3 regions of the Mechercharimyces sp. CAU 1602 genome follow, and region 2 is predicted to be linked to each of the others. Evidence: predicted binding sites of a transcription regulator. Region 2 holds the regulator's gene; each other region holds the start of a gene.

Region 1 (8,297 bases), on a different contig from region 2:
TTCAGTGCCGTGCTTAGGACAGTATGCACGGCCAACCCGGGCGTAAAGCAAACGCAAATAATCATAGATTTCCGTTACGGTTCCTACAGTAGAGCGGGGATTACGACTTGTCGTTTTCTGATCGATCGAGATGGCAGGAGATAAACCTTCAATCCGATCCACATCTGGTTTATCCATCTGCCCAAGAAATTGACGAGCATAAGCAGAAAGAGACTCCACGTACCGCCTTTGCCCTTCGGCATAAATCGTATCAAAGGCGAGCGATGATTTCCCTGACCCAGACAACCCTGTAAGCACAACAAACTGATCGCGAGGAATCGTAATATCAATGTTTTTTAAGTTATGAACACGTGCTCCACGAATCACAATATGGTTTTGCGGCATGTCGTTATACTCCCTCTGCTTTAATCTCAATAATCATATCGCGCAATTGTGCCGCTCGTTCAAAGTTTAACTCTCTAGCAGCATCTTTCATCTCTTTTTCCAATTTCTCAGCTAGTGCTTTACGTTCCTTCTTCGTTAAACTTTTAGCGCCAGCAGCTACTCCATACTCTTCATTTTCTTCTGCAACTTTCGTTGCCTCAATCACTTCCCGTACGGCTTTTCTAACTGTTTGAGGTGTAATCCCATGCTTTTCATTGTAAGCCATTTGCACAGCACGACGACGTTCTGTTTCTTCAATCGCTTTTGCCATCGATTTTGTGATGCGATCAGCATACATGACAACTTCCCCGTTCGCATTACGCGCAGCACGACCGATGGTTTGAATAAGAGAACGTTCTGCACGCAAAAACCCTTCTTTATCTGCATCCAAGATTGCTACCAATGAAACCTCTGGTAAATCTAACCCTTCTCGTAATAGATTGATCCCAATCAATACATCAAACTCTCCCAAACGAAGATCGCGTAATATTTGCATCCGTTCGATTGTCTTGATGTCAGAGTGCAGATAGCGAACGCTGATCCCTACTTCTTTCAAATAATCGGTTAAGTCCTCCGACATTTTTTTGGTTAGAGTGGTGACAAGTACCCGCTCGTTTCGCTTGAGACGCTGATTGATTTCACCGATCAAATCATCGATTTGACCTTGAATCGGACGGACGTGAATCTTTGGATCAAGTAACCCTGTAGGACGAATAATTTGCTCGACAACTTCAGGGGCATGCTCCAATTCATACGGTCCGGGTGTAGCCGATACAAGAACCATCTGATTGACACGTTCTTCAAACTCAGTAAACGTTAAGGGACGATTATCTTTAGCTGAAGGCAAGCGAAAACCGTGCTCAACTAACACCTTTTTACGAGCTTGGTCTCCGTTATACATCGCTCCGATCTGCGGAATAGTGATGTGAGATTCATCCACCACAATCAAATAGTCATCAGGAAAATAATCTAATAACGTGAACGGAGGATCTCCCTCCTTGTTGCCCACCAAATGGCGCGAGTAATTTTCAATCCCTGAACAAAACCCAACCTCGCGCATCATCTCCATATCGTATCGGGTTCGCTGCTCCAAACGTTGCGCTTCCACTAGCTTACTTTCTGCCTCGAACTCTTTTAGTCTCCCTTCTAACTCCGCCTCAATGCTCTCCAGTGCACGCTGCAACACTGCTTCGCGTGTCACATAATGAGAAGCAGGAAAGACGGCCACATGCTCCCGTTCCCCTAAGATTTCCCCGGTCAAGGTGTCCACTTCACGAATCCGTTCGATTTCGTCACCAAAAAATTCAACCCGTACCGCTTGTTCGCTACGTGAGACCGGAAATATCTCCACTACATCACCACGAACACGAAACGTGCCCCGTGTAAAGTTGATATCATTCCGCTCATATTGAATATCAACTAGCTTACGCAAAATCTCATTACGATCCTTTTCCATTCCAACTCGTAAGGATAAAACCAAGTCACGGTACTCTTGTGGAGAACCTAACCCATATATACAAGAAACACTAGCGACCACAATCACATCTTTACGTTCAAATAAAGAGCTGGTAGCCGAATGTCGCAGTTTATCTATCTCATCATTGATAGATGAATCTTTTTCAATAAACGTATCTGATTGCGGCAAATACGCCTCCGGTTGATAGTAGTCATAATAACTTACAAAATACTCGACGGCATGATCAGGAAAAAATTCTTTCAATTCTCCACATAACTGTGCTGCCAAGGTTTTATTCGGAGCGATGACGAGCGTAGGTCGATTTGTCTTCGCTATGGTATGGGCGATGGTAAACGTTTTGCCCGTTCCTGTTGCACCCAATAACGTCTGCATTCGTTTGCCCGCATCGATACCACTCACTAGTTGTTCAATCGCCTTCGGTTGATCCCCTTGCGGTTGATATTCCGACACTAAAGTAAATCGATCCACACGTGATCACCTCTCACTTCTTCTATCTTCCATTCAATTATAACATATCTTCTCATCAAAACGAACACACGTTTCTAATGAAGGGATGGAACACTTCTTTCCCTCCCTAGATATTCCCTTTTCATCATCTTTTACACTTTATGAAAAGAAAAGGCCCCCTACGAAGAGGGGACCTTTTCTTTTCATCAACTTATTTAGCTTTCTTTTTCAAGGTTTCAATTGCTGTCTGTAGTTGGACATCATTATCCGGTTCTTTCAGATGCTCTATAAACGCTTCTTGCAAAGCGGCTGCCGTCTTTTCATCTACTTCACCTGTCACTTTTAGATCTTGAAGCTTTTGAAATGCCTTCACTGCTGTTTCGGTTTGATCGCTATAATAGCCATCCACGCGGTCCGGTCTATACCCAAGTGTTTTTAGTATAAGTTGCACATTTTTCACTTCCGTAGAAGCCGTATCACGTTGTAGAGGCTTTTCCGGTTGAGGCGGAACCACTTGATAGTAATCAGGGCGTTTCACCTCAATATCTGGTTTTACCCCTTTCTTATGGATCCACTTCCCATTTGGTGTTAACCATTTGGCAATCGTCAACTTTAAGTTACTACCATCTGAAAAGTCACGTGCCGTCTGAACCGTGCCTTTCCCGTATGAGTTCTCACCAATCACGAGGTAGCCACCCGATTCTTTCAAAGCTGCCGCCAGGATTTCCGAAGCACTTGCACTCCCTTTATCTATAAGGATGGCTATCGGGTACTCTTTCTTCCCTTTCATCGTCGACTTGGTTTCCTGTGTATTCCCCTCTTTATCTTGTTTCATCACAATGGTCTTCTCGTTCGGTATCAGCTGGTTACCGATTTCTTCAACCACATTTAAAAGTCCGCCGGGATTGCCACGCACATCAATAACGAGGCCTTTCATCCCATCCTTTTCTAACTGATCCAATGCTTTTGTAAAATCGGTCGCTGTCTCTTGTGAGAACTGCGTAATTTCTATCCGTCCAATTTTTCCTGACATCATTTCAGAGTGAATGGTTTCGATAGGAATCTCATCACGAACAACGGTTACAGTCATCAGTTCTGACTGACCTGGGCGCATAATCGCAAGTTTAGCTTTACTTCCTTTAGGTCCGCGAATTTTTTCAACTGCACCGCGCAAGTCTAATCCTTCTAGACTCTCGCCATTCACCTTTAAAATTTGATCTTCTGGCCGCAGACCGGCTTTTTCTGCTGGCGATCCCTTAATCGGTGAAACGATGGTAACAAGACCGTTTTTCATCGTCACTTCTGCACCGATTCCTTCAAAAGAGGAATCTAAACTGGAATGGAACTGTTGCGCCGCTTCTTTGTCCATATAGGCAGAATAAGGGTCATCCAGCGCTCCCACCATACCCTCGATCGCACCATCTACAAGTGCTTCATCCTTTACATCGCCGATGTATTGCGATTTTATCATCGAGTATGCTTGCTCGATCTTACTCTGATTCTCCATTTCAATATTGGATCCCTGACCTGTAGCGACCCCAACAACACGTGCCAGAATCCCCCCATCTCCTGCCAGCATCACTGTCGTCAAGCTACTAAATAAGACAGCCACAATAACGATTAAGGTAACTGTACGACCACGTAAATACATTTTGACACCACCTTCACCAACTGTTCATCATATATATGACAGGCTATTGCTCGATAGTCGTCCTCTGCTATAAACTCACTCTAGCAAAACCATATTGGGAAAACAAGTTATACCCTCATACAAAAGAAACGCCGAAAAGGAGATTGTCGTTTCGGTCGACCTTCCCTTTCGACTTCTCTATGTCTTATATTTACTAACCTTGATTGCTCAGTAATAATTCATCGGGTTTTGTGCAACCCCGTTTTTCAATAGTTCAAAGTGGAGGTGAGGTCCAGTAGTTTGCCCGTACAATCCAATTTTCGCAATCATTTGCCCTGCACGAACGGTCTGCCCTACTTTTACTGTTACATCTCCTGGATACATATGTGCATATAAGGTGGTTAATCCACTGCCATGTGATAATACCACAATATGTCCATACCCACTTGAAGCTCGTGAAGCAATCACTTTCCCATCATTAGCAGCAAAAATGGGATCTCCCAAATTACCGCCAATATCTAATCCTTTATGCATGCCACCGCTACGCGGTCCAAATGGAGAGTTAATCCTCTTACTAGGAACGGGCCATGTCCAACCACTACTAGAAGGTGTTCCTTCATATTGGTCCTTTGCCGTCTCGCGGGCGATCATTTCACGAATCTCTTGGCTCTCTTTTTCATTAATCTCTTCGAGATGATCCTTCTCTTTCTCAATCGCTTTCAGTTCCTTCTCATTCTCCTTATACTTTTCCATCACTTTTTTGTACAATTTATTCGCATCTTTTTGTTGCTCTTTATTCTTCTCTAACTTCGGTTTCAACTCTTCCGTCTCTTCTTTTAGCTTCTGTTGGTCTTTTTCGTATCCAGTTGCGATTTTATGATTACTTTCTGCCAACGCTTGAATTCCTTCTAATGTAGCAAAGAATTCACTTAAATCATTCGCCTCGATCAAGGTACGCAAGTAAAACATATCTCCTTGCTTATATACACGTTGTAGTTGCTTATGATAAGCTACCTTTTTTTTGCTGATTGATTTTTCGAGCTCCTCGATCTTCTTTTCGCTCTTTTCAATCTCCTTCGTTTGGGTAGCAATCGTATCCGTTAATGTATCCAGCTTCGCTTTTTCCTTCTTCAAATCCTCTTCCACTTTTTTTAATGCTTCTTTCTGCTGTTCCGCTTCTTTTTCCTTTTCTTGAATTTCCTTATCCCGTTCCTTTACATCTTTCTTTTTCTCATCCACTGTCCCCTCAGCCTGTACCAGCAGGGAAAGAGGGGGAACCGCTGATGAAAGAGTGAGAATTGCGGTAAGTATTAAAACAAACGATATTTTTCTCATTAATTCCGACTCCTCCTCATATTACATTTATTTTTAAATAAGAGGGGGCAAATGCTCCCCCCTATTCGTTATACACGTAAGAAACGACGAATCGACATTACACTTCCCCATACTCCGATAAAAGCACCTAGCATAATCGTAATCGAAGCAACATATAAAGCAAGCGGCCAAACATCGAGGAAATTAAGGAAGCTAAATGATGATGTCCCCATATCAAGGATATCAATCACCGCTGCATAAGTTATCAGGACGATCGAAACAGGCACAATCGCACCAATCACTCCGATAACGGCTCCTTCAATCAAAAACGGCCAACGAATAAACCAGTTACTCGCGCCCACAAGGCGCATAATTTCGATTTCACCTCGACGCGCAAACACAGTTAATTTAATCGTATTGGAGATCAGGAAGGCGGCTAATACCGCAAGCCCTGTTCCAAAGAAGAAAACGACAACCGAGATCCAGGTGGAAAACTTAATCAACTGGTCGGCAACACCTTTACCGTACTCCACGCTCTCCGTCAGGTTATACTTTTCTTCCAAATCTTTTACTAACCCTTGAATTTCTTGTGAATTGGATGGTTCCACTTTCAACATATCTGGCAATGGATTTTCCCCGTCTTCCAACCCTTTGAGAAAGTCTGAATCCGCACCCAGTTTACTCTTCAACTCTTTCAATCCGTCTTCCTTTGATATAAACGTCACTTCGTTTACTCTCGGATCCTTTTCTACCTTCTTCTCCATATCTTCGATCGCATCAGCTGATGCTCCCGCCTGCAAAGAGACTCGAATTGCCATTTGCTTGTCCAGCTCTTCTGCTAGATGAAGAATATTAAAGCTGAAGATCAGAAAAATACCAAAGATCAAGAGGGTTACTCCAACAGCACTGCTTGCTGCAAACGTCATCCATGTATTTCGTTTTAAGCTCTTAATCGCCTCTTTCAGGTGGCGAATCATGACGTTAATCTTCATAGATGTATTCCCCCTGCTCTTGATCACGCACAATGGTTCCCCGCTCTACTTGCAATACACGCTTTCTCATCGTGTTTACAATTTCTTTATCATGTGTTGCCATCACGATGGTCGTTCCACGTGCATTAATCTCCTCTAATAGATACATAATATCCCATGAGTTTTCTGGATCCAAGTTACCCGTAGGCTCATCGGCAATAATAAATTTAGGATTATTTACGATTGCTCGTGCAATAGAGACACGTTGTTGCTCCCCACCTGATAGTTGCCGCGGGTACGCATGCATACGATCATGCAGCCCAACCAATTCTAGTACTTCTTGTACACGCCGTTCAATTTTACGTGGTGTCTCTTCGATCGCTTCCATGGCGAAAGCGACGTTTTCATATGCGGTCATATTGGGTAATAGTTTATAATCTTGAAATACAATGCCGATGGTGCGACGCAAAAACGGAATCTTCCAGTCACGCACCCTTTTAATATTGACACCATTAATAAGAATAATGCCGCTTGTCGCTTGCTCTTCACGATACATAAGTTTAATAAAGGTACTTTTCCCTGCACCACTAGGGCCCACGACATAAACGAATTCTCCTTGGTCTATTTTGACGTCTACTCCCCTAAGCGCTTCGACGCCATTGCTATATACTTTACACACGTCGTGCATTTCGATCATGCCATCACCCTCCAATGTCTGTCTTTATTTATACTCTATGAGAAACTTATATACGATGAGGAACCTGCGAACGATACTCAAATTAGATGACTGTGATAGAAAATATCGTATAACTTGCATTGTTATTATAACATGTCAAATATGAATTTCCCAATAAAATTAACGGAAAATGTCGATATTCTGACAGCGATCTCTCCATTGCCACCGTTGTCGCATATGCCAGAATAACCGATCCCATTTAAGATAGAGCGCTCAATCCGTGCTTTACGCTCTTTTTCATATGGTTAAACTTACTAAACCTAAAGCATTCTTTCCTCTTTAGTAGCCAAGTTTCTCTCTCTTATCCACACCTACTTGAACGAAAGAGGCGGAAGGTTTGTTTCATTCCACCCTCCACCTCTCTGCCTTAGACAATTACGACTATATTCGTCTATCCTACAAGCAAAGGTATCCTACAAGCAAAGGGCTATTTCGTTTTCTCTATTAGCCACTTCGCTAGCTCTTTACGATCCTCCTCTTTCACTTGCTTTTGTGCTGGCATTCTACCCACACCATCGGTAATCACTTTTTGCACCTCTTCTTCCGAATAGGTTAAACCGACATTTTGCAGGGAGGGTCCAAAGCCACCACCAAAAGAACGCCCGTGGCAAGAAGAGCAGTTATCAAGGTATACTTTCCGCGCTGGGTCCACTTCTTCTTTATTACCACTCGTGTCTGTATTTGTCTCTGCGCAACCTGCTAGTATGAAGAGAATGGTTATTGCGACGGCTATAAGCGTACGACGCCAAGTCATCATGTTGCTACACCGATCCTTTCGTTCTATCAACCCGTTATTTCCATTCTCACTTTACCTCATTTACTACCCGATCTGCAATAAAGAGCAGAATGTGTCATGGGTTGATCATATCTGCGGTGAATGGACATGAATTGCATGAGAGCGCAATTTTCGATTTTCCCATTCATCATTTCCCGGGAAACGACAAATGTCTGCTCTATTCCACTAACATGATGAAAGCACCCTTCTATATCAAAGAAAATACAAAAAGCACCGGAGAGAGTTCTCCGGTGCTTTTTAACCCTATCTTCCTTATTCACCGCGGAATTGCGGTTTTCGTTTTTCAATAAAGGCATCCATGCCTTCCATCCGATCGTTAGAATCGAAAGAAAGTCCGAAATAAGAAGCTTCCAGGAGGAGACCACTGTGAAGATCAGACTCCGTTCCTTGATTTACAGCTTGCTTAATGTAATTTAATGCTAAAGGAGCTTTCTGAGCTAACATATGCGCTAACTTTTTCGCCTCATCCAATAAGTCGGTGTGTGGTACTACCTTTTCAACAA
Region 2 (8,297 bases):
ATACTAAAGAAGAACTAACGGATTTGGGACGGGTGTGCATCGATCAAAATGTGACGATCATTTCGGATGAGATTTATGAACACTTGATATATAGTGGGCAGCCGCATATAAGCATGGCCAGTTTAGGTGAGGAGTACTATAACCAAACCGTCATTATCAATGGTGTTTCAAAGACGTATTCCATGACGGGCTGGCGGATTGGTTATGTAGCAGGAAATGCTGATCTGATTCAAGCGATGAGTAATATTTCTAGCCATAGCACCTCGAACCCAGCTTCAATCGCCCAATATGCAGCCATTGCTGCATTGGAAGGACCACAAGAACCAGTTGCTACCATGCGAACTGCTTTTGCACAGCGACGAGATTTTCTTGTGGCTGCATTGCAACAATTACCTGGAATTAGCGCTTCTACACCTGCAGGGGCATTCTACGTATATGCCAATATTGCTGAATCGATGAAAGCTAAAAGCATAAAAACCTCTGCCGAGTGGGCGCAAAAACTGTTAGAAGAAGAGTTGGTCGCTGTTGTACCCGGCTCTGCTTTTGGTACTGATGAGCACGTTCGCCTCTCGTATGCAACTTCGATGGAACAGCTAGAAAAAGCAGTAGAACGGATCAAACGCTTTGTAGATATACAATAAAACAAAAAAGGGCCATCTGGCCTTTTTTGTTTATACATAAAGATCTTTTTTTCTCCCGGTAAGTATGTTTAGCTCATTGTCGGTGGACGTGATGAGCGCATAAATGCACTAAAAAACCAGATTATGTTTGTAATACATAGCAACAACCCGAGCACTAGCAGTGTAAGGGTGGTGGGATGAGGCTCTCGATACAATAACCATCCGATAATAGGGAGTACGGATAATGCAATAAGTAAACCGACCCCACATAAAATTGCCATTACCATTTTCATTGACTGCACTCCTCTAATATAGACAAGGAGGGGGAACAAATAACAAAATAACACCATGCCTACCGCTAGCCACATACCGGTAGAGTTAAATTGATTTACGTTAGGCCCTGTTTGATTAAGCGGGGATAAAGTAATCAGGATTAACAATGAGGTAAAGAATACTGCTGAAATCAAAGTAACATAAACCATATTTTTTCTAATCGTTGAATCCACGGGGTTGCCAATCCTTTCTAGATGACATCATTTATTTATGAGGATGCATCTGTATTATTCTAGCTGAAAGTAAATTGTCCTGCTTGAGTTCAAAGATAAAGAAGGTGAATAGATGAATATACCAGTTTTCGGACAAAAAATAGAAGGTGCTGTATATAAACAGCGCAGAACCGCATATGGGGTTATTTTCTCTCCAAACGAAGAATCTGTTGCTGTCATAAGAACACCCAAAGGAATCTTTTTACCTGTTATAACTGGCAAACGGTGTTAGCAGTTGCAACTTCTCTTATTTAAAAAGATCAAGTATAATTTAATAGAAATATATTTTAAAAGAGTATAAGAAAGTAGGTCCAACATTGAACCCAACGATCAGGATAGAGGAAGTAAACAAAGATAACTGGTATGAGTGTTGTCAGTTAAGCGTATCCACTGCACAAGCAGAGTATATGGAGTCTAACGCAATTTCCATCGCTCAATCCAAATTTGAAGAATCACTCAAACCATACGCTATTTATTACGAAGAGGCTGTCGTCGGCTTTTTGATGTTTAACTCTGTTTTAGAAGAGTTAGATGGCTATTGGATTTACCGCATCATGATCGATGAAAACTACCAAGGCAAAGGCATTGGAAAACAAGCTACACAGCTCATGCTGGATGAAATAAGAAATCTGCGGCAAGCTAATAAAGTAGTTGTTGGCTACCATCCAGAGAACACGGAAGCACATCGCTTATACGCTAGCTTAGGATTTGTCGATCAAGGAGATCGGTTTGGAAAGGAAATGGCTGTCGTGTTACATATATAGGGGTAGAGGGAGCATCCGTCGATTTTGCCGGCATTTGCCTAATAAATGTAAAAACGGCTTGAGATTGCATGTGAGCAATTCAAGCCGTTTCCCGTGTTTTATATAGGAAACTGAGGAATAACACGCTCATATTCATCCTGAGCATCTGTAATAGCTAATTTTGAGTACACTTCAAGCGACTTTCGATTTTCATGTCCAGAATAAAGCTAAATGAGCGCATCGTCAATACCCTTTCTTTCCACAGTACTGTGTGCATGGCTAAAAGCTCTTTGAAGGCGGTAGGGAATGGTACGATTCGATCTTTCTTCCCTTTCCCTTGATTCACGCGTATCTGACATCGTTGGAAATCCACATCATTTAACTTAATGTTGATGAGTTCACTTACAATTCACTTACACGAACGCCTGTATACAGCAAAGTCTTGATGACCATCATATCTTGTAAGTTTTTCGCCCTCCAGACAGCTTCATAATAGCGTTTAATTTCATCTTCTGTTGGAACATAAGGAAGTTTTTTGATCTTGGTACGTTAACTTCTAATTCCGTTCTCAAGGTGTCGAAATACACTCTTTAGATAATCATAATCAGGCTCTATAAATTTATTCATATTTCATATAACATAGGATAATAAAAATCATAAAATAAATAAATATCTTTAATTAATTTTGATTTTACTATTGACTTCCTATTTCTATCAGTCTATTATAAATTTGGATACCCAGTTTGTGGCATCTAAAATACTATTTAGGAGTTGGTTTGTAAATGAAAGCAATCAAGAAAGTTGTTCTGCTTCCTCTCTCCCTTGCATTGACGATGTCTATCGCCTTTGCCCCCGACAGTTTCGCTTCAAGTTCCACTGGTGCGGAAGAACTCTCGATCGAAGACTTGACCCCTGCCGAACTCGCCGATTTAGAAGAAGGAATAAGAGATACGCAGGAAGAATTAAAAAATGGTAAGAAGACAGTAGATCCTCAGGACTTTCAAGAATACGTGAAAGATAAAGGATTGTCTTCAGAAGAGGCTGAAAATCAACTTCATTCAAACAGGGTTGGGACCAAAGGTGATATTGTGGTAACACTAAGCGGAACTAGCGGGGGCTCAGCTTGGGCCGGAGGACATGCAGGCGTTGTACAAAGTAACAATTACTATGTTACAGAATCTTTCGGTATCGGGAGTAAAAAGGGAGTTCAAAGAAGGACTAATAATTGGAAAGCAAGATATTCACACGTAAGAGGATTATGGGTTCGTGGAGCAGACGGCGCTGACTATAGTTACGCAGCCGCCTACTCAAAAGCAAAAATAGGAAAGCCGTACAATTATAACTTTTACAACAAAACGACAACCTCACGCTTCTATTGTTCACAATTAGCATGGAGATCATGGAAAAACAGAGGTTTTGAACTGGATAACGGTGGCGCAGTATGGCCTGTAAATTTGATCAATGATGGGGATACGAAAACATTCTATTCAAAAGGGTAATAAATAAATGATTAAAGACAGAGAGGTTGTTCCTGCCTCTCTGTCTTTACAAATGGAGGAAGAATTTAATGAAAAACCTATGTAAAACGATTGTTCTTGCTACAGTTACCGCTAGTATGTTGACTTCTTGTGCTGATAATGAAATAAGTCTTGATAATGGGGACATCGGAGTCGTATATACAAACTCTTTAGAAGAAGATAGTGAATTTGTTGTTTTTAACCAAGGAGGAGAGGTTACCTCGAGTGCTACAATTGATGCTATTGGGATATTTGAAATTAGGGAAGATCGAGATGGAAACATTTTACTCCCTGCTAGGTTTAACACTGGGTTCACTAAAATTAATCCGTCTGGGAGCATATCCGAGATGGAATCTCTCGACTTCCCATATTACACCAAAATAAAAGGTGACACTCGATTAACCACATTTAATTCTGATTTAGAGTATGGAAAAGTAGAGATCAAAGAGGAAGGAAAGGAAGGTGTGGAAGTAAAATTAGACGGGATATTACCTTCAGCGACTTTTGATGATTCCTATGCATACATAAATGCTGATTTCCCTGACGTGGCAGATAGGCATATGCAATATGTCTTGGACAGGAAAAGTAAAAAAATAATAAAGAAACTAGTGATAGAACACGGAAATGCTTCTGATGTTTCCATGATCAATGGAAAAGTGGTTAGTGTCTCTAATAAAGAAGACCCATACTTAAGTGTATTGGAACCAGGTACATGGAACGTAAGCAATGTAAAACTCCCCCATCCATACTCTGAACGGATTATACCAGACGGAGATCATTTTTATGTTCTCTATAGCATGAGTCCTTACATTACAATGATGGACAGTAATACTTTCAAAGAAATTAAAACGTTCAAAGCAGATGTCCCACTTTTACAAGCGAGAGTAGATGACAAGTATATTTATTGTTTATCTCAAAGAGAAGACCAGTACGCAGGATTGATCCACATATATGATAAGAAAACTGGGGAAAAGAAAAAAGAATTTCTCTTGCCCAGAAAACGTGAGACTCTGGTTCAAGATCTTACACTATTGAAATAGGGGGGATCAATCGCAAAACACAATATGTAGCGTGTCCTTTTATATAACATATTGTGTTGTGTTGCTAAACAAGTATTTCCCATTATGATATATTCAAAATAGCCCCTCTTAATTGAGGGGATTGACTATTATAAAGGGGATGATTTCTATAGGTAAAAATGTGACCCTGGTAAAAGGACCGGGATCACTGTCAAGGAAGAGACTGACTGAAGCGAGCCAGGCAGACACATTTGACGAAGCGCGTGAAGAATGGGTTGCTGATGAACATATAAAAGAAGACGATCCTGGATTTAAGCCAGCGTGTGATTTATGTAACACTCATGTCAAGAGCAACGACGTCATTGCTAACATACACAACAATAATCGCCTTCACCTCGGAAATGAGTGCATTCGGAAATTCGAAATCAAAACTAGGAAGCCGGATGCTAGAGCATTCACTAAGTTCAAGAAAACCCTCATAAATCTATTGGAGATTCGTGGGTGGCTTCACTGCCGGCTGGTATTCAATAGACAAAATCCCTCCGAAAAAGAGGTCACTCGAATGTTCGAGATATAAAACGACATGACAATCCTCAAGTGGATAGAAACTATGTAGACACGCGGTCAGAGCGAAGTTGGCTTTGCTTTTTGTCATCTTCTTGGCTTTAAACTCATGCCTCGATTCAAAAATATTGGCTCACAAAAGCTGTATAAGCCAGCACACGGTATGACAGATTCATACTCCAACCTACAGCCCGTGCTAGCCAAAAATCCGATTAACTGGGACTTGATCTATCAGCATTATGATTAAATAGTGATATACGCCGCAGCATTGAGGTTTACACCGCAGAGACTGAAGCAATTCTTAAGCGATTCAGCCAAAATCGAACCCTGCTTTTAAAAAAAGCCTCAGTGAGATATGCAGCCCGCGTTATAGATAAAACAAAAGAAGAGTAGAAACCCCTCAATGAGAGGTTTCTACTCTTCTTTTGTTTTACATCGTTGTCCGCAATAATCCAATTACTTTCCCAAGGATAGTAACGTCAGACAATAATAACGCATGCATCTGATCATTTTCTGGCTGTAAGCGAACATGATCTTGCTCTTTGTAGAAGCGCTTTACTGTCGCTTCTCCCTCTTCAGTCATGGCGACAATAATATCTCCGTTATTAGCCGCTTGTTGCTGATGGACAATCAGCTTGTCCCCATCTAAAATGCCAGCATTGATCATACTTTCACCCTGAACGGTAAGTAAAAATACAGAGTCTTTATTGCCTACTAATTGTAGTGGTAGAGGTAAGTATTCATCCACATTTTCTACTGCTGTAATCGGTTCGCCTGCCGTAACTTTCCCAACCAATGGTATAAGCACCGACGAATCCTGCTCCACCATGGATTCATCTGCAGAACGATAAGGGTCTAAAACTTCGATGGCTCTAGGCTTCGTGGGATCGCGGCGTATATACCCCTTCTCTTCTAACCGTGCGAGATGTCCATGAACAGTTGAGCTGGAAGCAAGCCCCACAGCTTCACCGATTTCACGAACAGAAGGTGGATACCCTTTCTCTCGAACTTCGCTCTTAATAAAGTCAAGAATAGCCTGTTGACGAGTGGAGAGTTTTGACAAAGCACTCATCTCCCTTCAGTACGAATAGTGACCTCGCAATATAAGGACATTTTCTCTTTTACCAAAGTATACATGAATGTGAAGAAAAGCGCAAACATAAGTTCGAAATTCCTCTTGACGGAACGTTAGTTCTGGTATAACGTATAGGTATTCAAGCATATACTTGTACAAAGATGATCGGAAATAGAGTAAAGGAGTGTCGTTAATGTCGATCCCCCGTTGGGCAAACGTTACTGCTGTCCTAATTGTTGGATGTTTCCTCCTTTTCTTCATCGTTCGAACTGATGTGACTGCTGCAGACCCATACACCCATACAGTGGAGTGGCAAGTAGAAACAGGTGATACCCTCTGGAAAATCGCACGAGCGCATACGGGTAATCGTGAAGATGTTAGGCGTACTATCGCTACCATCATAGATATAAATCAGTTGGATAATAACGTTATTCATCCAGGACAGACACTAAAAGTTCCTGTTATAGAAGATACGGACTAGCGATTCTTTTATTCTTATAAATAAGAATATTATGTTTAATTATTTGTTGATTCTAGAAGGATGTTGATTCGTCATGAGGAATAGTATGAAAAGAAGGAGGGATGTCGTGATGGATTTATCATCTTTATTAGAGAAGTATCGTGAAGATCATCAACATCCGATCAATAAATTAACTCATGCGATTGGAATTCCGATGATTGTCATTTCGTTGCCATGGTTTTTCTTTCAATGGAAAGTAGCTCTAATCTTATTTGTGCTAGGATGGGTATTGCAATTTATCGGCCATGCCTTTGAAGGAAAAAAGCCATCTTTTTTCTCCAACCCACTATTTTTATTTGCGGGTGTGCTGTGGTGGATAAAAAAATGGAAGCGAGAGGAACAAACCCCCACTCACAAATCCAAGTCACAATAAGTAAAGACCCAAGGATACCCTTGGGTCTTTACTAGATTACTCATCGTCTCGATAACGAGCGACAAGATATGATTGTGTGATCTTATCTATCTGATCATTTTGCGTTGGCGCTTCTTGTTGCACTCTCTTCATATATTCAAGCGGAGTTTCTGTAGATTTTCGTGGAATCCCTTTATCTCTCATCTGTTTAAGGTAGGCTGAGTATTGCTTACGGATTCCCCCAATAGTTTTACTGTAGGGATACCGATCACCTTCTTTTTTCTCTTTACGATAAGAACGGGTTAAAAAAGAGCGCTCTTCTTCTATGTCCTTCATTTGAAAGGATCGGAACCGAATCCACTGCACCCTCTTATAAAGAAAGTACCCAACCAAAAGGGTGAGTATCACCATTATAGAGTAATACCAGATGGGGTTATAGTCTGCTGTCGCAACAGGAGAGAGGGGAGTCTCTTCATTTTCCGAAGGAGGTTGTTGATTATAATTCCCCCAATCGGCTCCCACAGAAATTACGTTAATCACCCACTCTGAGAATTTGCCCACAATAAATAACAAGGGTGAGAGAGCATAGATTACACCGCTTCCCAGCAGCGAGAGCACTGTACTACCGGTTGCATCTAACAGTAGTAAGAATAGAATCACAAACACCAGCAAGATTATAAGGAGGAGGGCCCCCCGTTTGCTCGTAGAAGTGGTTTGTTCTGTTAGACGGACCGCATACATCATTGTAACGATACGTACAAGAAAAAATGCGAAGATAAGTGGAACGACTACTGTTGGTAATTGTGGATCTTGCATGTATAACGTTGCAGTCAAGCTTAATAACAACAATAGAATAACGTCTTGAGTCAACTTTGATATTAAATATTGTCGAAGATAGCGTCGATCTGAATGCGTTTCCCATACTCTCCTCCAGAACAGTGCTGCAATTACGGTTAATAAAAGTGTTTGAAAAGGGGAGATCCAGTTGACAACTACGCCCCATCCTACCCAGGCGAGCAAAATACTTATCCAGTACAAAAGGAGGATAGTCCGAAAAGATATTTTTCGCTCAATGCTTACGTAAATAATCCAAGTAAGAACAAGCATAAAAAGAGTTATCCAAGGAACTACTCTTGTTCCGTCTGACGATCCAGACATAATAAAAGTAAAAGCAATCACACTGATGAGCGCATGGCTACAGAGAGAAAGGAAAAATACTGTTGAGCTTTTCATGATGTTTTTCTCCCTTCACTTTCAACTGGATAAAAATGAAGAGGTCCATCCCAATGAGGTAGTCTACTTGGTTTATTCTCTTGATAAAGATAAAGTACGTAGACAACAT
Region 3 (8,297 bases), 370 kb from region 2:
TTGATGATTGAAGTTGGGAAGGGCGGAGGGAAACAGAGTGAAATGGTTAAAAATAACAGGAGCGATGCTATTAACACCTGCTCTACTATATGGTTGTCAGACAGAACAAATTCAACGTCAAGTTGAGATACAGGCAGATGAAGTAAAGAAAAAAGAAGCTAGTACAGTGGTAGGCCAAGAAGAGAAGGTGAGTAGCCCACTATTAAAAGAAGAGGCTAGAATAACAGAAGAGCGCAATGAGCAGGTAGAAGCAGCCAAAGTAGCTGAAAAGACACAACAAGAAGCGATAGAGGCCAAGGAAAAACGGAATAAACTAGCTAGTAAAGAGAAGACGACACCCGCTGAAGAACAAAAACCTCCTGCTACAGACGTAAAAGAGGAGGCCACTAATCAAAATCAGCAAGAAGAAGGACAAAAACCGAAAAAAACGTTGATACATTATAACGGACATTCTGAGCAGATGGAGGTTGCGCTTACCTTTGATGATGGACCAGATGAAATATATACACCGCAAATTTTAAAGATCTTACGGGATAATGGGGTGCGGGCTACCTTTTATATCGTTGGCAGTGAGGCGCGTCGGCACCCTGAGATGGTAAAGCTTATCAAGGCTGAAGGACATGTAATTGCAAACCATTCATGGAATCACACTGATTTTCGTAAACTCTCTAATGAACAGTTATTGAAACAGATCAAAAAGACAGACAAATTGCTCCAGGAGATTGTAGGAGGAGAAGTATCCCCTTATTTCCGCCCACCCTACGGTGCACTTCGTCCCGAGCAGGCGGAAGTGATTCGTCAACACGGATACATTGTTACCAATTGGAGCGTGGATACACGTGATTGGTCCGGAATATCGAGTAATCAGATCGTGCAAAAAGTGAGAGAACAGACAGCACCGGGTGGGATCGTACTTCAACACTTTGCAGGTGGTGACCGCTCAGCTACAGTAAGAGCACTACCAGAAATCATAAGTTACTTGCAGGAAAAGGGATACAACTTAACCACAGTAGAAGAAGTACTGAGGTGATCCTTATTACATGGTGAACGGCGCTGGTGTAGTGCCGTTTTTTTATGGATTTTCTATTGTTTTCCATTTCATTTTTCCGGAATTCTCTTGACTGAGACGTTCGTAATTTTCCTTGCTAATATAGCCGCCTTTTTTGAGACTATATGTTTGCTTATAATCTTTTACCTTCCACTTCCTATCGTTGTACTGCATGCTCACTTTGTAATCACGCTTATCAGGGCGATGAATGAGAAAGGTTTTACTATAACCTGTTTGTACATCGAGAGGAGAGATAGCAATTTGAATAGAGGTATTGGTAGGGGGATCTTTCTTGGTTTCCTCTACTCGCCACGATAATTTTTCGCTTTGATTGGCATCGAGTAACATCGAGCTTGCTCTCTCAAAATCGCCTTCTACCCAAGTAGATTTATAAAACTGAATGGCTGCTTCTTCCGCGTTCGATTCATCCCCGCCGCAACCTGCGCTCAGGCCGAGGAAGAGGGTAAAGATGAGGATAGGGGTTACGCGTCGATACACATATGCGTACATACAAGTTATCATCCTCTCAAAAAAGTAATGTTACGTCTAGGGTTAGCTATTTTGAACGGATTGATACCTTTTGTTGATGTTTCTTTCTCCCTATTCCCCAGAGTAGGATACATACGATGATGACATACATGGTAAAGGCGACAAGAGTCCAGACCGTACTAGCAAAATAGATCACTTCAACAATGTTCTCATTGAGGAAGTTGCTCATCGCCCAGATCCAGACAGCTAAAGGGATAAGGATAGCATGGTAGTTGGAGCGCTTGCTAATATGCTGGAGCCCGTGACATCCAACTAGAAAGCAGATCGTAATTTTGACGAAAATACCCACCATAAACAGGAGACCAAAAAATACTTCCGTCCGTTCAAAAACGCGTCCGATCGAAATGTCCCGCATAACTGTGTAAGTGGGAAATGTATAGCGCTGGATCATAAACGCACCCTCTTCTCCAATCGCCGCAATGACAGCGATGATAAGAATGACACCGGCAAAGAAGAGTCCAACAAAAAAGGAGCGGACTACTTTTTTCGTCGGTTTGACATAGGTAATCAGTGCACTTAAGACAAGGACTTCTAAAAAGGGAAAGCCGATCGGAGCATATGTTCCTTTCCATACAGGTGACCAACCTTGCTCAAGAACAGGTTGAAGATTGGACAAATCTATTTTGTCGAGTAGTAAGGCGGTACCACCGAGGAAGGCAAAGACGAGGAGAGGAGTCATGAACTCGTTCACCCGACCAATATTGGTTAATCCTTTGCTAGCAGAATAGACGACCAGTAATAGAATCATGCTCTGCGATAGCCAAGGATGGGTTTCCTCGATCATATACGTGATGAGAAAGTCACTGATATCGCGTACTACCAGGGCACAAATATAAGAGCTGTAGAAGACGAGCAAGAGGTTTAAGATGGTGCCGATCCATTTTCCGCAAACCTTCTCCACCACCGAGTAAATGGAAAGGTAATGGTACTTACTTAAAAGAAATAACCAGACCCCATTGAGGAGCAGACCACATCCGGTTGCTATCGCCATCGAGATCCAAGCATCTTGGTTGGCTTCAACCGAAACCATTGCGGGTGCGATTAACAGGGAGCTGCCGATGGTAAAGGTGAAAATGAGTAAAGTAAACTGCTTAATGGTTAATGACTGCTCCATGAGATCCTCCTCTCTTTACGATGTACTTCCTCCACCCATCAGCCATTGATAGAGAGGAAGATAAAGCTGTTCTAGAGCTTTGGAAAAGTTGAAGATCGTAATATTATTAAGATAGGCATAGGCGTAAAAGAAAGAAAAGGCCCAGAAAATATATAGAAAACAAGTGGAGTAGAAGTTATTTCTCTTCTTTTTCGCGCTCTTCCTCTGTGACACTCTGCATGCGCTCCTCTGTAGATTCAAGTTCCATGTTCAAATTGATGCTGATTTTGGCCTCTACAAAAGCTTCACCCCAGTTCTCTTCATAGCGGCGCCATAAGGAGGGTTTTTCTTTATGTAAAATTTCTCCAAAGCCAAAGACATCGCTTTTCACTTCCTGTGCTTTCGAGATCGCACTTTCAACCTGTTCTTTTAATTGCGCAGAAACAAGCTGTTCTATCTGGTGAATCACTTGTGGGTCTTCAATTTTAGCAGGGCAAGTAGATTCTTTTAGATTGATGCGGCCTTTAGCATCAACCTGAAACCGAGGAGTTCCCATGCTTTCAAGTGGCGTAATTTTTGCAGAAATACTTTTGATCAGCACACCGATACTGCCTTGATCATCGGATTGGTTGGGCTGCCCAGGGCATTGGTTAATATTGTAAACAAATTCTTTGTCCATTTGATTGGTTAGAATGGACCATCCCTGTGATTGAGGGAGATCAAACCAGGCGACGAGTCGATCCTGACAGAAAAGAGGAAATCCAGTTAATTGATAACTGGAGGGATTGGCGTTCATTTTTCCTGATACTTGATCGATAAACGAGTTGTCGGCTTGTGGTTCTAGTGGCGTCATACCTAGTGCGACTGCTTCTCTTCCTTTGGCAAACTGCCACTTGATCAGATCGGTTAAGGTGATACCTTCAATGTTACCCATTGAACCAGAAGTGATACGGGAACGGTTGCGAACAGCATACCCCGGATTTTTTTCTAATGGATCATAGGAAAGGAGCAGTTTTTTAGCTTTGCTCTCTTTGGTGACGTAGACCAAGGTGCCGCTTCTCATCTCAGGATCGCGTTCCATCACATCGTACAAAAGGCTTAGTCCACGTTCACGGGCAAATTCTTCGCTGACAGCAATATAAAAAAGATGTGAGAAAAAAAGCTTGCGCGGGATGATGTTGCGGGCATGTTCATATGCCTCCAACAAGGTGTGTCCCGAGGTGGAGTATGTATAAGTAGCACTTTTTTCTGTTCCTGATCCTCCTCCTTGCTGCGAGGAGCTGCCTCCAGGATTGACGATTTGAAAATGAACCGTAATCTTATCCTCGTCTTTCTTATCTACACCAATCGCAGTTACAATTGCTAACTCATTAATTTCATTTTTGCCGGCACAGCCACAGAGGAGGAGCAGAAGTAGAGCTATTGCGATATGCATACCTATTTTCATCAGGGCACCAGCTTTCTCAACGATTTGAGGGGATGGATGTTCTGCCACCACAGGGGAAAGCGAAGTAAGGTATCCTTCTGCTGCTTGATATGGAAAGGGGCCATGGGTGAAAAATATGGTTGACCAAAGGATTGAAGAGAGCAAAGATGAATCAATAAGCCGAGCATAAAAAACATCATCCCAAAGAGGCCGATTGTGGCGGCAAATCCAAGCATGGCAAAACGGAGGAGACGAGCCGCATTGGAGATCTCGTAATAGGGAGAGACAAAACTAGCGATTGCGGTGAGAGCGACCACCATGACCATCGCAGGCGAAACTAGACCAGCGTTTACCGCAGACTCACCGATTACAATTGCCCCGACGATAGAGATTGCAGGTCCGATGGGGCGTGGCATGCGTACACCAGCCTCGCGCAGCATTTCGAAGATGATCTCCATCAATACTGCTTCCATCAGGGCAGGGAAAGGCACTCCTTCACGTTGCGCAGCTAAATTGATTAGCAATCCCGTTTCAATGACTTCCTGATGATAGGTGGTAATTGCGACATAAAAGGATGGCAACGAGAGCGTGACAAAGAAAGCAGCAATCCGTAGGAATCGAACAAAGGTAGACATGTCAAAGTGCTGATAGTAATCCTCAGCTGCTTGAAAAAAAGAAAAGAAAGTAACAGGTAAGATGATGCAAAAAGGACTGCCTTCTAACATGATGACAATCCTTCCTTCCATGAGCGCAGCGGCACTTACATCAGGGCGTTCGGTTGCTCGTGAGCGCGGGAAGGGGCTATAGCCACCTGTATGTAATAATTCTTCTACCATGTTGCTTTCCAGCACGTTATGTGACTGAATCTGTTTCAGGCGATCCTTCACTTCGCTTAGGATATGGGGATGAACTTGACCCTCAATATAAAGGAGGCGCAACTCGACTTCGGATAACCTTCCCATGCGGTATGCTTGGATACGTAAAGAAGGATTTTTGATTCGTTCGCGCACCAGAGATAAATTGGTATTCAAATTCTCTACAAATCCATCGCGGGGTCCGCGAATCATGGTTTGTGTCTGTGGTTCATTTACAGAGCGTGAAGCGCCGTTAAAGAGGGGGAGCAGGTATGCCTTCGTAGAACCTTCGAGAAAGAGTACTGCGCTCCCACCTGTTAAGCCGCTGGCAATGTGATCGAAACTGGTGGCTGTTTTGATTTGAGAGAGCTCAAGGTGATTTATTACATCAGGTAAGGGTAAGGATTCTGTTGAAACGTCTATTTTCGTTTGCCAGTCGAGCAGAGGGGAGATGACTGCTCGATTTAACTGTTTTTCATCTGTTAGAGTATCGAGATAAAAGAGTGTGAACGGAAAAGAGAGCTCTGTAAAGGTGCGTTCCACCAAGTCACTGCTTTTTCCTAAGATCGTGTAGACGTGCTCACTGTTAACGGTAAGTGACGAGGAGACAGCAATCTGCTTAAACGACGTAAATCCAGCTTGATTTTTATTGGGTTGGGCGTGTGGGGAGTGCAACGATGGCATCGGTTTCCTCCTAAGGATGGGCACATCCCTGGCATATGAGATTGCAATTATATTATTGGAAAAAACAAGGGTACTTATGTATCATTTCCAAAATAGATAGGAAGAAAGGTTCTTACGCATGTCGAGATCGCGTCGTCCTTGAGAGAAGATGTAGTTCTTAGTCAATACGCATGTGATATAATCGAGTAGAATAAATGTTCGAATGGGGAGAGAAAGATATGCGGGTATGTGGGATTGACCCTGGATTTGCAATCGTAGGTTTTGGCATTGTTGACCAAGAGGGAAGTCAACTAAAGCCGATTCAATATGGAAGTATTGAGACAGAGGCAGGGCTTCCAGTGCCAACGAGGCTAAAGCAGATTTACGATGCTTGTCAAACATTATTTTCTAACTATCAACCGGATGTGGTGGCAATTGAAAAATTATTTTTTAACCGTAATGTGACGACGGCGTTTACCGTAGCCGAAGCGAGGGGGGTGATGATGCTCGCAGCTGAAGAGGCAGGAGTAGAGATTCGTGAGTATACACCTTTACAAGTAAAGATGGCGGTTGTAGGGTATGGACAGGCGGAGAAACGGCAAGTGCAGGAAATGGTGAAGATGTTGCTATCCTTACCGAAGGTTCCAAAGCCTGATGATGTAGCGGATGCGCTGGCGATTGCTATTTGTGAAGCCCATTCTGCTACACCCATACAGATTAAAGGAGAAGAAGGAGGGAGAAGAGGACGATGATTGAATTTGTACGTGGGACGATTGCTTACATAAAAGAGGAATACGTAGCGGTGGCAACTGGTTCACTTGGATATCAGGTATACTGCAAAAATCCTTATCGCTATGAAGAGCGTGAAGACGTTCTCTTCTATACTCATTTTGTCGTACGGGAAGATGCTCACCTTCTTTATGGTTTTAGCGAACAAGAAGAACGTGACCTCTTTCGTCTGCTCTTAGCTGTCTCACGCGTAGGGCCGAAGGCAGCACTCGGGATTTTGTCGGGAGGCTCTCCCCAAGAGGTAGTGGCGGCCATTGAAAATGAAGACATCGCTTTTCTAACACGCTTACCTGGGATTGGGAAGAAGACAGCGCAACGCATGATTCTCGACTTAAAGGATAAGTTGGAGAAAGAGGGATGGAATACGTTGTTCCCGCCAGACACTTATGAACAGGCGGAGAATGTGTCGCAACCACCCCATGAGCGGACCAAGAGCGATGCCATTGAAGCGTTGGTGGCACTGGGATATAATGAGGGGGAAGCGAAGCAGGCGGTTACTCAAGTAAGCCGCGAACGGACAGATCAGGCAGTCGATGAATGGATTAAGCAGGCACTCACCCTGCTGATGAAAGGATAAGGAGGTCTGCAAGTGGAGGATAGAATTATATCCGCCCAGATGGCAACAGAAGATGAGGCGGTCGAATTTAGCTTGCGCCCTCGCTATCTACGAGAATATATTGGACAATCGCAAGTAAAAGAGAACCTACATATTTATATAGAGGCGGCAAAAGGACGAGGGGAAGCGTTGGATCATGTATTGCTATATGGTCCTCCAGGACTGGGGAAAACCACTCTTTCCTGTATTATTGCCAACGAACTAGGGGTAAGCATACGTACCACATCAGGTCCTGCGATTGAACGAGCGGGTGATCTCGCAGCGATTTTAACCAATTTGCAGGAGGGGGATCTCTTATTTATTGATGAGATTCATCGCCTTAGTCGTTCGGTGGAAGAAGTCTTATACTCTGCAATGGAGGATTTTGCGCTCGATATTATGATAGGGAAGGGACCTAGTGCACGCTCGGTGCGACTTGATCTTCCTCCCTTTACGTTAGTGGGTGCTACTACGCGAGCCGGGTCACTCTCCTCACCTTTGCGCGATCGATTTGGCGTGGTTAGTCGATTAGAGTATTACACGACGGAAGAGCTAATCTTGATTGTGCAACGAGCGGCAGACTTGTTGCAAGTGACCATCTTTGAAGAGGGAGCGGTGGAAATCGCTTCACGGGCACGTGGCACCCCCCGAGTGGCTAACCGCTTATTAAAACGGGTAAGGGACTTTGTACAAGTACAAGGTGATGGTGTGATTACAGCAGAGGCGGCACGGGATGCATTGGATCGCATCCAAGTGGATAAACTGGGCTTGGATCAGGTAGACCAACAGTTGCTGTATGCGATAAAGGAAAACTACCAAGGTGGACCGGTCGGCTTAGAGACGATTGCAGCTACCATCGGGGAAGAAGCTCATACAGTAGAAGATGTATATGAACCTTACCTATTGCAGATGGGCTTTTTACAGCGGACTCCGCGAGGGCGACAGTTGACACAGCGATGTTACGATCACTTTGGTTGGGAGCGACGGACATGAATCCGATGGCAAAGCTACTTGTTATCGCAGGAGTGATTTTGATTGTGGTGGGAGTGATGTGGCAAGTAGGTGGCCGCTGGCTTGGCCGTTTGCCTGGGGATATTTTGATCGAACGTGAAAATATGAAGATTTATTTTCCGCTAGTTACCTCATTATTGATCAGTGTAGTCATATCGTTATTGTTTTATGTGATCAACCTGTTCCGCTAGGGAACGGGTTCTTTTTACCGAGAAATGGAGAGAAGAACATGGATGTATCACTATTTGATTTTCAACTACCAGAAGAAC

What was found. The regulator LexA, encoded in region 2, represses DNA repair genes until DNA is damaged. The targets are predictions, from matches to a motif close to CGAACATATGTTCG.
Region 1: uvrB (excinuclease ABC subunit UvrB) is a predicted target of LexA. The motif match lies at 2,430-2,443, and genes of this name have one in related genera.
Region 3: ruvC (crossover junction endodeoxyribonuclease RuvC) is a predicted target of LexA. The motif match lies at 5,842-5,855, and genes of this name have one in related genera.

Annotation. Positions count from the first base shown of each region.
Region 1 covers NZ_JANTPT010000002.1:142,915-151,211, forward strand. The annotation lists gene uvrA (excinuclease ABC subunit UvrA) at 1-384, opposite strand, end outside; gene uvrB (excinuclease ABC subunit UvrB) at 389-2,368, opposite strand; gene NXZ84_RS11780 (S41 family peptidase) at 2,559-3,998, opposite strand; gene NXZ84_RS11785 (murein hydrolase activator EnvC family protein) at 4,206-5,312, opposite strand; gene ftsX (permease-like cell division protein FtsX) at 5,381-6,283, opposite strand; gene ftsE (cell division ATP-binding protein FtsE) at 6,273-6,959, opposite strand; gene NXZ84_RS11800 (c-type cytochrome) at 7,426-7,755, opposite strand; gene NXZ84_RS11805 (enoyl-CoA hydratase/isomerase family protein) at 8,047-8,297, opposite strand, start outside.
Region 2 covers NZ_JANTPT010000001.1:1,053,634-1,061,930, forward strand. The annotation lists gene NXZ84_RS05520 (pyridoxal phosphate-dependent aminotransferase) at 1-641, shown strand, start outside; gene NXZ84_RS05525 (DUF5391 domain-containing protein) at 710-1,126, opposite strand; gene NXZ84_RS05530 (NUDIX hydrolase) at 1,239-1,397, shown strand; gene NXZ84_RS05535 (GNAT family N-acetyltransferase) at 1,483-1,929, shown strand; gene NXZ84_RS05540 (hypothetical protein) at 2,084-2,281, opposite strand; gene NXZ84_RS05545 (YiiX/YebB-like N1pC/P60 family cysteine hydrolase) at 2,691-3,407, shown strand; gene NXZ84_RS05550 (YncE family protein) at 3,476-4,465, shown strand; gene NXZ84_RS05555 (hypothetical protein) at 4,587-5,021, shown strand; partial or broken gene NXZ84_RS05560 (Tn3 family transposase) at 5,039-5,338, shown strand; gene lexA (transcriptional repressor LexA) at 5,439-6,071, opposite strand; gene NXZ84_RS05570 (LysM peptidoglycan-binding domain-containing protein) at 6,277-6,564, shown strand; gene NXZ84_RS05575 (DUF962 domain-containing protein) at 6,674-6,976, shown strand; gene NXZ84_RS05580 (DUF4129 domain-containing protein) at 7,013-8,188, opposite strand; gene NXZ84_RS05585 (DUF58 domain-containing protein) at 8,185-8,297, opposite strand, start outside.
Region 3 covers NZ_JANTPT010000001.1:1,426,880-1,435,176, reverse strand. The annotation lists gene NXZ84_RS07480 (polysaccharide deacetylase family protein) at 38-1,030, shown strand; gene NXZ84_RS07475 (hypothetical protein) at 1,073-1,558, opposite strand; gene NXZ84_RS07470 (GerAB/ArcD/ProY family transporter) at 1,605-2,711, opposite strand; gene NXZ84_RS07465 (Ger(x)C family spore germination protein) at 2,887-4,137, opposite strand; gene NXZ84_RS07460 (spore germination protein) at 4,137-5,654, opposite strand; gene ruvC (crossover junction endodeoxyribonuclease RuvC) at 5,873-6,385, shown strand; gene ruvA (Holliday junction branch migration protein RuvA) at 6,382-6,999, shown strand; gene ruvB (Holliday junction branch migration DNA helicase RuvB) at 7,012-8,010, shown strand; gene NXZ84_RS07440 (DUF2905 domain-containing protein) at 8,007-8,219, shown strand; gene queA (tRNA preQ1(34) S-adenosylmethionine ribosyltransferase-isomerase QueA) at 8,258-8,297, shown strand, end outside.